Regions from separate parts of the Rossellomorea sp. NPDC071047 genome, predicted to be linked through region 2. Evidence: riboswitches for the same ligand, from Rfam matches in the RefSeq annotation. Region 2 holds a riboswitch; each other region holds the start of a gene.
What was found. Region 2 has a riboswitch for S-adenosylmethionine ahead of ACQKFO_RS12675 (methionine ABC transporter ATP-binding protein). Riboswitches for the same ligand answer to the same signal wherever they lie in the genome.

Region 1 (4,213 bases), on a different contig from region 2:
GTAGAATCCCAGGAGGTAGAAGAGGCCATAAACGAAGTCTTTGAAACCTTCGGCTCCGTTGATATTGTCGTCAACAATGCAGGAGTAATCAGAGATAACCTGCTGTTTAAAATGACTGATACAGATTGGCAAACGGTCATAGATGTGCATTTGAAAGGATCATTTAACGTAGCGAAAGCAGCGCAAGGATATATGGTGAAGAACAGGTATGGCCGGATTATTAATATCTCTTCTACCTCTGCACTCGGTAACCGGGGACAGGTAAATTACGCTACGGCTAAAGCAGGTCTTCAAGGCTTGACGAAAACTCTGGCTATAGAGCTTGGTCCTCTGGGTATTACGACCAATGCAGTAGCCCCCGGGTTCATAGAAACGGAAATGACCAGGGAAACGGCGAAACGGATCGGAATAACCTTTGAACAACTGGTGGAAGCGAGTCTTCAAGGCATTCCGGTAGGAAGAAGCGGACAGCCGGAAGATATAGCGAATGCAGTGGCGTTTTTCGCCGATGAAAGCTCGTCATTCGTTAATGGACAAATCCTCTACGTAGCTGGAGGGCCGAAAGCCTAATGGGCGAAAGGGGTGAAGGATATGTTTCAATCTTATATCGGTAAACGCTCAACTTCCGTAGAAAACTATGTGGAAAAAGGAGCGGTTCATAAGTTTGCTGAAGCCATCGGTGATCCACATCCCATATATGTGGATGAAGAAGCAGGAAAAAGGTCCAGATACAGGGGGAATATCGCTCCCCCCACTTTTCCCAGAGTGTTTGACTATGGAACGATTGAGGGTTTTCATTTACCAAACGTCGGGTTGATTCATGGGGAACAATCTTTTCACTATGAAAGACCACTGAAGGTCGGGGAATGTATTCAGTGTTATACGGAGATAAAAGATTACTATGAGCGGAAAGGATCGGGAGGAACACTGGGTTTTCTCGTAATCGAAGAGATCGGTGAAGATTCAGGAGGGAACAATATTTTCTCCTCCGAGGCGATTGTCATTATCACTGAAGCGGTCAGAGAGAGGTTGGGAAAATGACTAAACTATCATCCTTTAATATAGGTGAAACGCTTCCCATTGTTGAATTAGCGCCAGTCTCGAGAATCGACTTAATCAAATATGCAGGTGCATCGGGGGATTATAACCCCATTCATACAATCGATGAGGAAGCCCATAAACTGGGTCTTCCAGGAGTCATTGCTCATGGCATGTGGACAATGGGTAATGTCTCCAAGCTATTTAGTGATCATTATGAAGAAGGATTTATCAAAGAGTATACCGTCCGCTTTAAAGGGATGGTTTTTTTGAACGATGTCATTACATTGATTGCAGAAGTATCAGAAAAACAGAATGATCATTTGTATTTTAACGTTTTTGCCGTCAATCAGGACCAGAAGAAAGTGATTGACGGTAAACTGATATTTCAATTATTTTGATTATTCTTGTGAAAATAGTGTCCTATAGCTTTCATAAAGCGAATAGAAATAAAGAGAATGAATGATTTCCAAGAAAAATAAGTCAAAAGACTTAAATCCGATAGAAAAACTCGGGTTGACTTCCCGGCAGAATGTGATATTATTTAGAATATTAAAATTAATAACTCTTATCCAGAGTGGTGGAGGGATCTGGCCCCGCGAAGCCCAGCAACCTACGTTATGTAAGGTGCTAATTCCAGCAAAATGTGAAGTCATTTTGGAAGATAAGGTAACCTTACCTGAACAACTTTCCAAAATGGAGGGTTGTTTTTTTCATTCATGATTTTTCTGGATAAGATGAAAATTGGGGGAATCATGTGACTAAAGAAAATAATCAAGAAGCACAGTATGATGTAGTAGTCGAGAAGATCACTTCGATGTTGAAGACGATGAGTTTCGGATCAATTACCATCGTGGTGCAAGACGGTAAAGTCATTCAATTGGAGAAAAACGAGAAAGTGCGAATTAAATAAGCTGACTAGACAAACTAGAGGCGCATAACACAGATAATGGAAATCCCTATTATCTTGTTATCGCCTCTTTTTGTTTGGATGAGCGGGAAAGGGGTGTATCATGTTAACCTATCAAACTTGGAAAAAACCAACTATCCAATTTGAAATTGATCCGGTCTATAAAGGAGCGGTAAACGTACTTGAGTGGACGTATGAACATTATGGTGAAAGTGTCGTATATGCATGCAGTTTTGGGATAGAAGGGATCGTATTAATCGACCTCCTAACCAAAGTACAACCTGAAGCAACCATAGTATTTCTTGATACAGGTGTTCATTTCAAAGAAACCTACGAAACGATTGAAAAGGTGAAGGAGAAGTATCCTGGTATCACCATTAATATGAAAAAGCCTGAATTGACGCTTCAAGAGCAAGCAGAAACATATGGTGATAAGCTGTGGGAGCGAAATCCGAACCAATGCTGTCAAATTCGAAAGCTCGATCCTTTAAAAGAAACATTATCTAAAGGAAATGCCTGGATTTCAGGATTAAGAAGGGAGCAATCACCTACAAGGAGTCAAGTTGAATTCATCAATAAAGATGATAAGTTTCAATCGGTTAAGATTTGTCCTTTAATTCACTGGACCTGGAAAGAGATTTGGAGGTATGTCCATAAACATAACCTATCCTATAATCCCCTTCATGATCAAGGGTATCCAAGTATCGGATGCTTTCATTGTACAACAAAAGCCTTAGACATCAATGATCTCCGCTCCGGAAGATGGAAAGGAAAAGGGAAAACCGAATGCGGTCTTCATTAAAAGAGGTGACATTCTTTGATTGAAGTATTCGCCCTGATCATAAGTTTGTTTTTCGCTATGAACATTGGTGCCAGTGGAGCGGCAGCATCGATGGGTGTTGCGTATGGTGCAGGGGCCATAAAGAACATCAGGGTTGCATTATGGATCTGCGCAGTCGGTGTCCTGAGCGGGGCGGTATTAGGTGGTGGAGAAGTAGTGAAAACCATAAGTTCAGGGATTATCCCTCAACATGTACTCTCCATCAAAATCGTGGTCATCATTTTGTTATCCGCCACCATTTCCTTGTTTCTGGCAAATGTGATCGGGATCCCGCTGTCTACAAGTGAAGTAACGGTCGGAGCGGTTGTAGGAGTCGGAGTCGCATATCAAGTTCTTTATGTGAAATCACTCTTAACGATCATGTCATTTTGGGTGATTGTCCCGGTCATTGCCTTCGGAGTGACATGGGTATTCGGTATAGGTTTAGTAAAGCTTGAAAAGCGTGGTTTCCATTTTGAAAAAAGGTGGCTTGCATACCTTTTGATCATCGCGGGGTTCTTTGAAGCCTTTTCGGCAGGGATGAATAATGTAGCCAACGCCGTCGGTCCATTAGTGGGTGCAGGTTTAATGTCTCCATCGCGGGGGATTTGGCTGGGAGGTTTATTCGTTGCCCTCGGAGCTATCTTACTGGGGAAAAAAGTAGTGGAAACAAACGGAAAAAAAATTACACAATATTCAAAAGCCGAAGGAATTGTTATTTCATCTACAGGAGCGATCCTTGTGATGGTGAGCTCACTGTATGGATTACCGATCCCGCTGACTCAGGTTACTTCGTCCTCTATCATAGGCCTCGGGATGGCGAAGAACGGAAAACATATGCTGCAAAAGAAAATTGTCAAAAAAATCGTTAAAATATGGGTGGTCTCTCCCTTGATTTCACTCAGTATTTCTTATTTTTTGGTAAAGCTCGTGATCGATAGCGATATGTATTCGATCGTGGTTCCAATAAGCGTCATTATCGCTACTGTGGGAGCATTATCCCTCATGCGGGTGATCAATGAAGAAAGGCGATCCGTTCATGAAGACGGAGGCGGGATTTAATCTTAATTCCGATTAAAACAATATGTTAAGGAGGATAAATGATGAGTTTACAGCCCCACGGAGGAAAGCTTGTTCAATCATATTTGCCGGAAGAACCCTATGAGGAAATTCTCCATGAGATTCCTTTAGACGAAACCGCGTTAAGTGATTTGGAACTCATTGGAATAGGTGCATACAGCCCAATAAATGGATTCTTGACCGAAGTTGATTATCATCATGTGGTGGAAACATTACGATTACGAAATGGCAATGTGTGGAGCATCCCGATTACTCTGCCCATTTCAAAAGAAGAAGCAAGAGACGTAAGGGAGGGCTTAAAGAGCCGCCTTGTTTATAAGGGTGAAACATATGGACTCATTGAAGTAGAGGATATTTATGAACCA
Region 2 (4,213 bases):
ATCGTAATCTTATTTATGAAAGATAAGGTGATGATCATGATGGAACTTGACGAAAAAGTAATCATTGTCGAAGGGACGACAGACAAACGAAAAGTAAGGGATATCATTAAAGAACCGATTGAAATTATTTGTACAAACGGGACCATTAGCATTACGAAAATGGACGAACTCATTGATGCTTTATTGGAAAGGGATGTCTATATATTAGTAGATGCTGATGATGCAGGTGAAAAACTGCGTAAGCAATTTAAACGTGAGTTTCCTGAAGCTGAACATTTGTATATTGATCGAATGTACAAGGAAGTGGCCGCAGCTCCGGAGTATCACCTCGCATCCGTCCTTATTGGAGCTAATATAGACGTTCATAAAGAATTTCTAGGAAAAAGGATGATCTAGTTTTGATTGAGGTAAGTAGTACCGAAACTTTAAAACAATCGATTGAAGACCATGCGTTCGAAGCTGTTTATCTATATACACCGATGTGTGGTACCTGTCAGGTGGCAAGCAAGATGATTGACGTAGTGGAGAAGCTTCCACAATCCTTTCATTTTTTGAAGGCCAACCTGAATTACTTGCCCCAATTTGCAGAAGAGCAATCCATCGAAAGTGTACCCTGTCTACTTTTATTTAAAGATGGCGTCGAACAGGAAAGGATTTATGCCTTTCAATCCGTGCCATTTTTATATGAAACCTTAAACAAAACCGCGGATAGCTAGAGGGATAAGAGACCTTTTGGGAGAAGGTCTTTTTTATTTGTCTAAATTCACCTATTTTTCTATGAAATCCAATTATAGAACGATTTTCTTTCTACATACGAAGACATATTTCTCGGGAAATGTTGCGAATGACATCATTTTTTGACTGGTTATCATCCAAATTCTTACTGTTCGACAAATTAGATGGACCTGTTCAAAACATGTCGAGAAAGTATAAGAGGGGAAAATACCTAAAAGTGGAATTGTTATTATATAGAAGTTTCACTGGGAGGGTATTCATGCGAATAAATTTAGAGGGATTAGTAGATCAATGTCATTCAAGGTATCACTTACGACTCTTATTTCCAGATAGCCCGTTTATTCTTCAGTTTGATTGTGGGAAAAATTTGTACGGTATTTCGATTTCGAGTAAGGGATGCACAGTGTTGGATGAATTGGATAGGGATGCTCATTTCGTCATTGAAGGAATGGAGGAAACAGTGATTTCTCTACTTATGGGGGAAGAACGGTTGTCTCAACTGATTGAGGACGGATCCCTGGAAGTAAGGGGAGGATATCGTCCGCTATTATTTGTGGAGTCAGTTCTTTGGCTAACAAGATCCAGAGAAAAAGAGCCGGTTGAAGTTTAAACATCAAGTAGCAAAAAAATAATTGACACACTCTATATCCGGTGATAGAATCTCTCTTGTAGCAAATTTTCAGAGTCTTTAACTATTCCAAATAATTTAATAATATACTTTACTCTTATTTAGAGAGGTGGAGGGACGTGCCCTATGAAGCCCGGCAACCGTCAATGAAAATTGAAATGGTGCCAATTCACTCAAAGCATTTGCTTTGAAAGATGAGAGAAAGGATAGTCCTATATGATTATGCCTTTCTGCTTATCGCAGGAAGGCATTTTTTTGCTTTTAGAAAAAGGAGCATGAAACATCAGGTAAGTACAACTATAATTCTGATTAAACAGGTCGTTTTACTCCGAAAGAAGGTGGAATACAACATGATTACCATTTCAGATGTGAAGAAAATATATCAATCAAAATCGGGTCCGATCTCAGCCGTTGATGGGGTCAATATTGATATTGCCCAAGGAGAAATTTTTGGAGTGATTGGCTATAGTGGGGCAGGTAAGAGTACGCTGATCCGGATGCTTAATGGTCTTGAAGTTCCTACAGATGGAATAGTGGATGTGAATGGCCAAATCGTTTCCCAGGTAAAGGGGAAGCAGCTGAGGGAAGCAAGACAGTCAATAGGCATGATTTTTCAACACTTTAATCTCCTTTGGTCTCGTACTGTATTAGAAAATATCCAGTTTCCATTAGAAATTGCTGGAGTATCAAAGAAAGAGAGAGTCCAAAGAGCTAATGAATTATTAAAGCTTGTAGGCTTGGAAGGCAGAGGAGATGCCTATCCGTCTCAACTGAGCGGCGGACAGAAACAACGAGTGGGGATTGCAAGATCCCTTGCTAACAATCCCGATGTCCTTCTATGTGATGAAGCTACTTCCGCTTTAGATCCACAAACAACCGATTCAATCCTTGATTTATTGGTGGATATTAATAAACGCTTAGGGCTGACAATTGTCCTGATCACTCATGAAATGCATGTGATTCAGAAGATCTGTCACCGGGTTGCAGTCATGGAACAGGGAAAAGTCGTGGAACTCGGGGATGTATTGGAAGTGTTCCGAAATCCACAAGAGCAAGTGACAAAGCGTTTCGTGAGAGAAGTCTCTGAAGTAAAGGAAACGGGTGAAACCATTGATCACCTACTGACGCAATATCCTAATGGAAAAGTACTGAAATTTACTTTTGTAGGTGAATCAACTGAGCAGCCGCTCATCACCACCCTGATAAGAAAGTTTGACTTGGATGTAAACATCCTGCAAGGACAAATCTCCCAAACCCAAAAAGGTGCCTATGGAACGTTATTTGTTCACCTCGATGGGGATGAACAAACCATCAAAGATGCATTAGCGTATGCTCAAACGCAACTGGTTCAAGTGGAGGTGGTGAGAGGATGATCGAAAATTTATTTCCAAATGTAGATTGGGAGAAGATGTGGGAAGCAACCCTCGAAACCCTGTATATGACCGGTATGTCTGTATTGATTACCTTTGTACTCGGAATGATCCTTGGGATTTTGCTCTTCCTTACTTCTAAGGACAATCTATGGGATAACAAACTGACATATACGATTACAAGTGCAGTCGTAAATGTGTTCAGATCGATTCCCTTCATTATATTGATCGTGTTGTTGATTCCGTTCACCAAGTTTTTATTGGATACAATCCGTGGAGCGAATGCAGCTCTGCCGGCACTGATTATCGGAGCTGCTCCGTTTTACGCCCGTATGGTAGAAATAGCTTTAAGAGAAGTGAACAAAGGCGTTATCGAAGCCGCGAAAGCGATGGGGGCAAAGACTAGCACAATTATATGGAAAGTACTCATACCAGAATCCATGCCGGCTTTGATTTCAGGAATTACGGTGACTGCCATCGCCCTTGTCGGATACACGGCAATGGCCGGGGTCATCGGAGCTGGCGGACTTGGGAATTTAGCTTATTTAGATGGCTTTCAACGAAGCAGGGAAGACGTGACGATGGCCGCAACCATTATGATTTTACTCATTGTGTTTGCGATTCAGATACTGGGTGATTTCTTTACAAATAAATTAGATAAACGATAGAAGGAGAGAAATTAAATGAAAAAATGGGTAGCAGGAGTTATAGCAGCAACAAGTATTTTTGGGTTGGCCGCATGTGGAAGTGATTCAGGTTCTGGAAAAGATGAAAAGGAATTGGTAGTAGGAGCTTCTAATATTCCACACGCTGAAATCCTTGAAAAAGTGAAGCCTGTCTTAGAAGAAAAAGGGATCGACTTGCAAATTGAAACGTATCAGGACTATATCCTCCCTAATAAAGATCTGGATAATGGTGATATTGACGCAAACTATTTCCAAACCACGCCTTATATGGACTTGCAAATGAAAGAAAATGAATATGATTTTGTCAATGCAGGCGGAATTCATATTGAGCCGATCGGCGTTTATTCTAAGAAATACAAATCTCTAGAGGAGCTTCCTGAAGGTGCTACCATCTTAATGAGTAACTCTGTATCGGATCATGGACGTATCCTTACATTATTAGAGAAAAAAGGTCTCATCACGTTAAAGGATGGGGTGGAAAATACGCAGGCCCAACTTGAAGACATCAAGGAAAACCCTAGAAACCTTCAATTTGATTATGAGTACGAAGCAGCCCTTCTCCCACAAATGTATGAAAACGAAGAAGGGGACGCGGTCGTAATCAATTCTAACTATGCCATTGATGCAGGGTTGAAGCCCCTTGAAGATTCAATTGCCATTGAAGATAGTAACTCTCCTTATGTGAATGTGATTGCAGTTAACAAAGGTGATGAAAGTAAAGAGGAAGTAAAAGCTTTAGTGGAAGCATTGCGTTCAAAGGAAATACAGGACTTCATCAATGAAGAATGGGATGG
Region 3 (4,213 bases), on a different contig from region 2:
CCTTTTTACATTTTTTTACAAGACTCTGTCAATTCGTGTGTGCTGGATAGCCGAACGGGGTCTCGGCACGGAGCTTAATAAATGGCTCTTTTCACAAAGATTGTTGTTTTCTAGCATAAAATCTGCCAGGGCTCTGTCAAGCAGGTTTATGCTGGATGGTGAGGGGAACTGCTCCGCTTTCCGCGGACGTTCGGCCGAGCCTCCTCAGCTTCGCTTCCGGGGTCTCGGCACGACCGTACTTCCGCAGGAGTCTGCGCAGTTCCCCTCACCATCTTTAACAGTTTTTTCATGACAGAGCTTCAAGGTGTGCAAGAAAACAAAATAAATAGAAAAAAATAATTCTTCTTCCTTAAAAGGAAATTCAAAGTTTACTTACATTTAATAAGATTGTTTGCTAAAAAGCTTGTTTAAATGGTTTTCGATTTAGGATTCATGCTTAGAAAGTTGATTGGAGCGGAAGGAGGCTCGACTCCTGCGGGAATAGCTGGACAGGTGAGACCCCGGAGGCGCAGCCGAGGAGGCTCACCGCCAGCCCCGCGGAAAGCGAGCATCCTGGAGCGGAAATCAACTATTACTTTCTCCTCTACAATAGCAACAAACTATACGAAAAGAGACCAATAAAAAAACGCCTGAAGAGTCTGTTCTCTTCAGGCGTTTTGATGTATTAATAAGCGAGTGCATTTTTCTTTTCTTCTTTCATGAGGACGAAGCAAAGGAAAATGCCTAAAAGGGATAGTACAGCGAAGAATAAGTATACCGTGTAAATGGAGTACGTTTCATAGATAAAACCGCCAACAAAGGTACTGAACCAGTTCCCCAGTCCGTTTCCGATTGCTGAATACACCGTAACGGCCGTTGCTGTAATGTGGGAAGGCGTGATTTCTTTAATGTACCGTAATCCGGCTGGAATAAACAGGCCAATGGCAAGACCTTGCATGACAGCCGATGAATAGACAAGCCATAGACTAGGTTCAGTAAAGTAAAAGAGCCAGCGGAGCATGGAAGCAGCACCTGCCAAGGCAGCGACGGTTAACAAACCGAATTTATCAATCCATCCACCGGCGATCCTCATAAAGGGGACCTCCGATAACACTGCAATCAGGAACGCAAGACCAATCCCTGCATACGTTCCACCTGAGTCTTCAACAAATAATCCAAAATACACATTGTTTGCCAGATTCGGGCCGAACACTAAGAATGTGACCGCTAAAAAGATAAGGAACTTTTTCATCGTGAATAATTCCTTCATCCCTGCCTTTAAATCAAGCTTGGCTGCCGCCCTCTCTTTCGGAAAACGGAACGAAAGGAATCCGGATAGGACTAAACAAATAAAGAAAGAGTAAAAAATGATGGTAGGCCCGATGAATCCTTCTGAAAGTCTTCCCATCATAAAGACTGCGATACCAAAGCCCAAAGAGCCGAACAGGCGGATATTTCCATAGTTATACCGGACTTTACTTGTATACTTCAAGCTTATACTATCGGATACAGGAATGATCGCACTTTGGAAGATTGCAACTAGAATGGCCACGATAAGCAGGCCATAGTAAAAGTCCATGAACAAGTAACCGAGTGCAAAGATCCCTGCTACTAAAGAGGTTAAACCAAGAACCAAGGTGGGACGATTGGTCGTGTCACTCACCATTCCCCATATAGGCTGGAAGAAAATCATCATAATGGGGCCTACAGACATGATCGTTCCAATCTGATAACCATTTAAGCCCACACTTTCGCTCAAATACACACTGAGTAAGGGATATAAACTACCAACACCGAAGAACGTCAATAAATAAAATCCTTGTAAGGTAAAAATTTGATTTCGTACAGTTCTTTCCACTACCGTATCCCCCAAGATGTTTTTTGTCTTCCTTATAGTAGACCTTGAACGGTCAATTGTCTATGAGTTTATACCTTATTATGGATAAAATCATACTTTTGTTGTTGGTAAGGAAGGAAATAGACTGATGTCCATGCTACAGAAAAAATTCCCGTTTGACTTTTTCCAGTAAACCCTTTAAAGTATGGAAGTATATTTAAATCAACTAAATACGATATTCTTCTTATCCAGAGAGACGGAGGGACTGGCCCTGCGATGTCTCGGCAGCGGACTCATATTGAGTGCTGTGCCACATCCAGCAAGCGAAATGCTTGAAAGATAAGAGGAGTGTTTCGTTCTTTTGAAACCTCTTCTTATTTTGGAAGAGGTTTTTTGTATGTTAGTAAATTGGACGTCAAAGGAGTGTTAGGAATGAATCAAGAAAGAGGAAATTTATTGGCGTTACTGCCTTTGATCATATTTGTTTCACTGTTCCTTGGAGCAGGCATCATTTCGGGAGACTTTTATGCGTTTCCTGTACTAGTATCGATCATCATTGCATCTGTGGTAGGTCTTGTGATGAACCGAAAAGAGACATTAACGGCTAAGATTGAGCGTTTCGCTAAAGGAGCCGGTCACCCTGATATCATGATCATGGTCTTTATCTTCCTGTTAGCAGGAGCATTTTCCGGAGTGGCTGAAAAGATGGGGGCCGTTGATTCAACCGTAAACTTCGCCCTATCCGTGCTCCCTGGTAACTTGATCATCGTTGGATTATTTATTATTGCTGCTTTCATATCATTATCAATGGGTACGTCCATGGGAACGATCGCAGCACTTGCGCCAATCGGTGTCGGGATTAGTTCAGGTACAGATATTTCCATGCCCCTTGCGATGGCGACAGTTATTGGAGGAGCGATGTTCGGAGATAACTTATCATTCATTTCAGATACGACCATTGCAGCTGTTCGTACTCAGAAAACGGAAATGAAAGATAAATTTAAAGTGAACTTCTTCATTGTATTACCTGCTGCAATCGTGACAATGGTGATTCTCCTTGTTCTTACTATGGGGAATCAATCAACTGTCGGAGTGGAAAGCTTTAATTGGATTAAAATTCTCCCTTACCTTGGAGTTATCATCGGTGCTCTTGCAGGTTTAAATGTATTTGTCGTTTTGTTAGGCGGAATTGTTTTAGCTGGAATCATTGGATTCATAGATGGAAGCTTTACTCCAGCCAGTTATTTCGGCAGTGTGGCCGATGGAATGACAGGGATGGCAGAGATCGTGATTCTATCCGTACTGATTGGCGGAGTTGTCGAACTCATCCGTTATAACGGCGGTATTCAGGCTTTACTATATCATGCTACACGCAAAATCAAGTCTCCTCAGGGAGCACAGCTTGCTACTGCAGGATTAGTGAGTTCTACTAACCTTTGCACAGCAAACAACACGATTTCAATCATTATTGCCGGTCCACTTGCCAAATCGATTAGTGAAAACTATGGAGTCGATGCCCGTAAATCAGCCAGTATCCTTGATATTTTCTCTTGTTCGATTCAAGGGCTGATCCCTTACGGAGCACAGGCCCTGTTAGTGGCTGAAGTCGCGGGCATTTCACCGGTCAGCATTATCCCATATGCCTTCTACCCTATCTTGATTGCTGTTTGCGGTTTGATTGCCATTCGATTCGCACTACCGAAATTCACACGTAAATCAGCACCGGAAGCAAACTCGGTTCGATCTTAGTAAATGATAGTAGAGAGACAAATCCTTTGGGGTTTGTCTTTTTTTTGAGCTAAGAAAAAGCAGATTCCGTTTCCGGTAATCTGCTCACTTTTTATAACAAATCATTTACATGATAAAGCTTACCACTTTCGATTTCGCTTTCTGTTACGAGTTTAACCAGTGCATTAGCGACCGTATCCGTTTCACGAAGCATCCCTTCCTCTTTGTAGCGCTGAAAGGATTCTACATCGGCAAAGGCTTCTTTAGAGGAGGAACGGATTTCTCCCTGCATATCCGTATCCATGACACCCGGGCTGAAGGCAATCACTTGATGGCGGCTATGCTTTTTAGAAAGCTCCAGGCTTACGGTTTCCGTCAGCATGTTCACGCCGGCTTTGGTTGCGCAGTACGTACTCCATCCGTGAACAGGACGACTTCCTGCTCCTGAGCTGATATTGATCATGATCATCTTCGATTCGGAACCCCTGGCTGCTTTTAGCATCTCATTGGTGGAGATCATTGGAGATAGTAAATTCACATGCACACTCGTTTCAAGGGCTTGAGTTTCTACTTCACCAGACGGATTGATTGGTGTCACCACACCGGCATTTTGGACAACATAGACTCTGTCCGGTTGATAACCAAATACTTTTGCTCCCACTTCCCGGA
Region 4 (4,213 bases), 300 kb from region 2:
ATTCAATAGGTACACCTGCTTTTTGGATCATTCGACGAGCAAACTGCCCGATGATTTCAAGCTTCCCTTTCCCTGATTCGATATCTACAAGCGTTATATTCGTGACAGGAAAAGATTTGTATCGGTGGATGAACCCCTCGATAATTTCTGGTGTATAGCTTGATCCGCCTCCGATTATGACCACCTTTAATGACATTCTGCCGATCTCCCTTCATTTTGAAAGCGATTTCTATTTTTTATAATGTATCATACAAATTTTCACTCGTCTATATATTGTAGTAACAAATATAAAATATATGACTGAAATTTATTTAGTTGTAATAACAAATTATTTTTATGATAAAATGAATAGGAATAGAGAATTGAACGTGGATGTGTTATAACAAATATAGGAAGAAAGTGGAAGGGAGAAACAGAATGAAAGAGACACAAGAAGCAAAGGCCCTGCATTCGCATGTAAAAGAAGAAATCATCCACATGATTAAAAATAAAGAATATGCGCCGAATACAAAACTGCCGACAGAGGCGGAGTTTTGCGAAAAGTTCAATGTCAGTCGTACGACGATCCGGACTGCGCTCCAGCAGCTGACACTTGAAGGTTACGTGTATCGCGAGCAAGGAAGAGGAACCTTCGTCGCAGAACAGAAAGTCAGTCAAATCCTGTCTTCGACGATCGACAACTATACAGAGCAACTGAGATTACAAGGTAAGAAACCTAAGATCAAGGTACTAAGCATGAATGTCATCCCGGCAGAATCAACAGTGGAAAAAGCGTTGGAATTGAAGAATGGAGATCCCGTCAATCGTTTAGAGAGAATCCGGTATTCAGACGGGCTGCCCCTGCAATATGAGGTGGCCTATCTGCCCTGGTACAAGACGCCCGGGCTTGATAAAGAAGAATGTGAAAGATCTCTTTACAAACTCCTGGAAACACAGTTTGAGATAAAAATTAAAAAAACCGTCGAAACGATCGAGTTATTTTTAGCAGATGAACGAGTGGCAGAGAAGCTTGAGGTACCAGAGGGGACACCTTGCTTTATAATAGAAACAACTGCTTTTGAAGAGGATGGATCGGTGATCGAATTTTCCAAAGCGATCTTCAGAGGAGATAAAGCGAGCTTTCTTGTAGAAAGAACCTATTAGCGAAAAGGGGATGGGGGATTATGAGGAATGTGATCGTCAATGCAGATGACTTTGGTTTATGCCGGGGAGTGAACTACGGCATTATTGATAGTCATCGATTTGGAATTGTCAACTCAACAACGATGCTGGTCAATATGCCGGGAACTCTGCATGCGGTGGAATTGGCGAAGATTTATCCGGAATTACAGGTTGGGATTCATTTAACGCTGACATGCGGGAGACCAGTTTCTGGCGGAGTACAGTCTCTTGTTAATGAGAGAGGGCTTTTCCGTTACACCAGCGGGATTTTTGAAGAAAAAGAAATCAATGTGGATGAGGTTGAAATGGAATGGGAGGCTCAGATGGATAAATTCCTATCATTCGGTCTGCCCCTTTCTCATATAGATAGTCATCACCATGTTCATAGCTTTCGGCCTTTGATCCGGGTTGTGAAGAGATTGTCGGAGCGTTTTGGGGTTCCGGTCCGGAATGTGCCCTGTGATGGGTTTGACGCAATGAATGTGTTAACCGATCGTTTCTCGATGGACTTTTATGGGGACGGAGTGACGGTTGAAGGATTGAAGAGGATATTGGACAGCAGAGATGAAGGGGAGACGCTTGAGATTATGTGTCATCCGGCTTATGTTGATACATACTTGAAAGGGAATTCATCTTATTGTGAGCAGAGGTTGAGGGAGTTGGATGTGTTGACGGGGATTAAGGAGTGGACTTTCTAGTTTTCGTTTGGCTGTTTGAGAGATTAGAATATTTGGTTGTGAGTTGTTATGACAAATGATCGGGGTGCTGCTTTGGAAGGTAGTGCCTTTTTGTATTGGTTTTGGAGATTCGAGGTGAAAAGAATTGGTTTTTATTACTATTAGTGTGGTTTTTAAGTCTTTGAGATGGTGTTAAGGAATGAATTTATCTGAAATCGGTGTGAAATACATGGATTGATAGGATAAGAGAAGTTTTATTATCGACTTTTGTCCTTTTATTATCAACTTTAGAGATATATTATCGACTTTAAGAATATATTATCAACTGTAAAAAAATGGATAACCAACACCCGGAATCAAACCCAAGTCCACCAAACAAAAAAACCTTCCCTAGTACACCAACGAAGATAACGCTTACATAAAAATAACTGAAAAATTTCCTATTGACTTCCATTCACATACCCAGTATTATCCTCTATAAGATAAAAATTTAGAAAATTACATACTTTCAATTATCCAGAGTGACCGAGGGATCAGGCCCTATGACGTCCGGCAACCTCCAGTATTGGAACGGTGCTAATTCCTGCAGAATGATTTCATTCTGAGAGATAAGTCGAGATAAACAGGCGATGCTTCTTTCAGTTGAAAGAGGCATTTTTTATTGGACAAAAAAGGGGTGTGCGCATTGATCGAGATTCGAAATCTAGTTAAAACCTACAGTACAAAAAAGCAAACGGTGGTCGGTGTCGATAACGTATCCGTAAAGATCGAAAAGGGTGAGATCTTTGGAATCGTCGGATACAGTGGAGCGGGGAAGAGTTCACTTATTCGCTGCTTGAATCTATTGGAAACCCCTACATCAGGAGAAATCATCATTGACGGACAGGATTTTACAAAGCTCACGTCCAAACAACTAAGACTCGCCCGTCAAAAAACGAGCATGATCTTTCAACATTTTCACCTGATCAAATCCAAAACGGTGTTTGACAACCTGGCTTTTGCTTTGAAAGCGGCGAGTGTGCCGAAAGCGAAAATCAAACCCAGGGTCGTCGAGCTCCTGGAGATGGTCGGTCTTTCAGATAAAGCTGAAGCGTATCCGGCCCAGCTCAGCGGAGGACAAAAGCAAAGAGTCGGTATTGCAAGGGCCCTTGCGAATAACCCATCGGTTTTACTTTGCGACGAAGCCACATCGGCACTCGATCCGAATACGACGAAATCCATTTTGAAGCTTTTGAAGAAAATCAACAAAGAATTGGGTTTGACGATCGTTCTTATCACCCACGAGATGGAAGTGGTGAAGGAAATCTGTGACAGGATGGCCGTGATGCAGGACGGGAAAATCGTGGAGGAAGGTCCGGTATACGACTTGTTTGCCGAACCGAAGCAGCCTTTAACGAAGCAATTCATTGAAACGATCCTTCAATTTGAACTCCCGCAGCACCTTGTGGAATCAAGAAAAGGAAAACTGATCAAAATCCAATTCAAAGGATCGATTGCAGAAGAAAGCGTCGTATCGGAAGTGTTCCAGAAATACAAAGTAAGAGGCAATATCCTGCATGGCAAGATTGAATATATTCAGGAAGTGCCACTGGGGATTTTCATCATGGAACTGATCGGTTCCCATGAAGAAATTGAAGCGGCGATCCGGTTCATCACGCTGAAGACGCAGAGCTTGGAGGTGCTTGAGGATGCTGCCTGATTCATTGACTGCGATTTTACCAGAATTGAATAAAGCCTTTTTTGAAACGGTATATATGGTGGGGATTTCACTGGGAGTCGCGATTTTAGTGGGATTACCGCTGGGGATCCTTCTTTTCGTAACAGACAAAGGCTTGTTTTTACAAAATAGTTTGATCAAAAAGGTCGTTGGATTTGTCGTCAATATGGTGCGGTCGGTTCCGTTCATCATTCTATTAGTCGCACTCTTACCATTAACCAAACTATTGACCGGTACCACGATTGGACCGACGGCAGCATCCGTATCACTCTCTGTTGCGGGAATTCCGTTTTTTGCGAGAATGGTAGAAACGTCATTGCGCGAAATTGATAAAGGTGTCATTGAAGCATCGGTTTCGGTAGGAGCAAGCCCTTGGATGATCATCAAGGACGTGCTGTTACCGGAAGCTCGTCCGGCGGTGATTCAAGCGATCACGATTACAACGATCAGTTTAGTCGCCTATTCAGCCATGGCCGGCATCGTCGGTGGAGGCGGAGTCGGGGACCTGGCAATTCGCTTCGGTTACTACCGATATGACAATACCGTGATGATCACGACCGTTGTCATTTTAATTTGTTTAGTTCAGCTCATCCAATATACGGGTGATGTGTTTGCACGGTTAGTCGATAAACGATAACTACTTTAGGGGGGACAATAA

Region 1: it holds a riboswitch for S-adenosylmethionine, as region 2 does, so the genes downstream of both, ACQKFO_RS04295 (YezD family protein) here and ACQKFO_RS12675 (methionine ABC transporter ATP-binding protein) in region 2, are expected to answer to the same signal.
Region 3: it holds a riboswitch for S-adenosylmethionine, as region 2 does, so the genes downstream of both, ACQKFO_RS22010 (Na+/H+ antiporter NhaC family protein) here and ACQKFO_RS12675 (methionine ABC transporter ATP-binding protein) in region 2, are expected to answer to the same signal.
Region 4: it holds a riboswitch for S-adenosylmethionine, as region 2 does, so the genes downstream of both, ACQKFO_RS14000 (methionine ABC transporter ATP-binding protein) here and ACQKFO_RS12675 (methionine ABC transporter ATP-binding protein) in region 2, are expected to answer to the same signal.

Annotation. Positions count from the first base shown of each region.
Region 1 covers NZ_JBNNJT010000001.1:814,167-818,379, forward strand. The annotation lists gene fabG (3-oxoacyl-ACP reductase FabG) at 1-570, shown strand, start outside; gene ACQKFO_RS04285 (MaoC family dehydratase N-terminal domain-containing protein) at 592-1,041, shown strand; gene ACQKFO_RS04290 (MaoC/PaaZ C-terminal domain-containing protein) at 1,038-1,439, shown strand; SAM riboswitch class I at 1,604-1,709, shown strand; gene ACQKFO_RS04295 (YezD family protein) at 1,796-1,951, shown strand; gene ACQKFO_RS04300 (phosphoadenylyl-sulfate reductase) at 2,052-2,750, shown strand; gene ACQKFO_RS04305 (inorganic phosphate transporter) at 2,769-3,830, shown strand; gene sat (sulfate adenylyltransferase) at 3,872-4,213, shown strand, end outside.
Region 2 covers NZ_JBNNJT010000003.1:122,376-126,588, reverse strand. The annotation lists gene ACQKFO_RS12690 (toprim domain-containing protein) at 37-396, shown strand; gene ACQKFO_RS12685 (thioredoxin family protein) at 402-716, shown strand; gene ACQKFO_RS12680 (SCP2 sterol-binding domain-containing protein) at 995-1,345, shown strand; SAM riboswitch class I at 1,458-1,564, shown strand; gene ACQKFO_RS12675 (methionine ABC transporter ATP-binding protein) at 1,714-2,736, shown strand; gene ACQKFO_RS12670 (methionine ABC transporter permease) at 2,733-3,401, shown strand; gene ACQKFO_RS12665 (MetQ/NlpA family ABC transporter substrate-binding protein) at 3,417-4,213, shown strand, end outside.
Region 3 covers NZ_JBNNJT010000009.1:21,923-26,135, reverse strand. The annotation lists gene ACQKFO_RS22015 (MFS transporter) at 665-1,837, opposite strand; SAM riboswitch class I at 2,058-2,162, shown strand; gene ACQKFO_RS22010 (Na+/H+ antiporter NhaC family protein) at 2,249-3,565, shown strand; gene ACQKFO_RS22005 ((S)-benzoin forming benzil reductase) at 3,657-4,213, opposite strand, start outside.
Region 4 covers NZ_JBNNJT010000003.1:420,294-424,506, reverse strand. The annotation lists gene ACQKFO_RS14015 (6-phospho-beta-glucosidase) at 1-196, opposite strand, end outside; gene ACQKFO_RS14010 (GntR family transcriptional regulator) at 418-1,143, shown strand; gene chbG (chitin disaccharide deacetylase) at 1,164-1,859, shown strand; SAM riboswitch class I at 2,348-2,453, shown strand; gene ACQKFO_RS14000 (methionine ABC transporter ATP-binding protein) at 2,524-3,537, shown strand; gene ACQKFO_RS13995 (methionine ABC transporter permease) at 3,527-4,192, shown strand.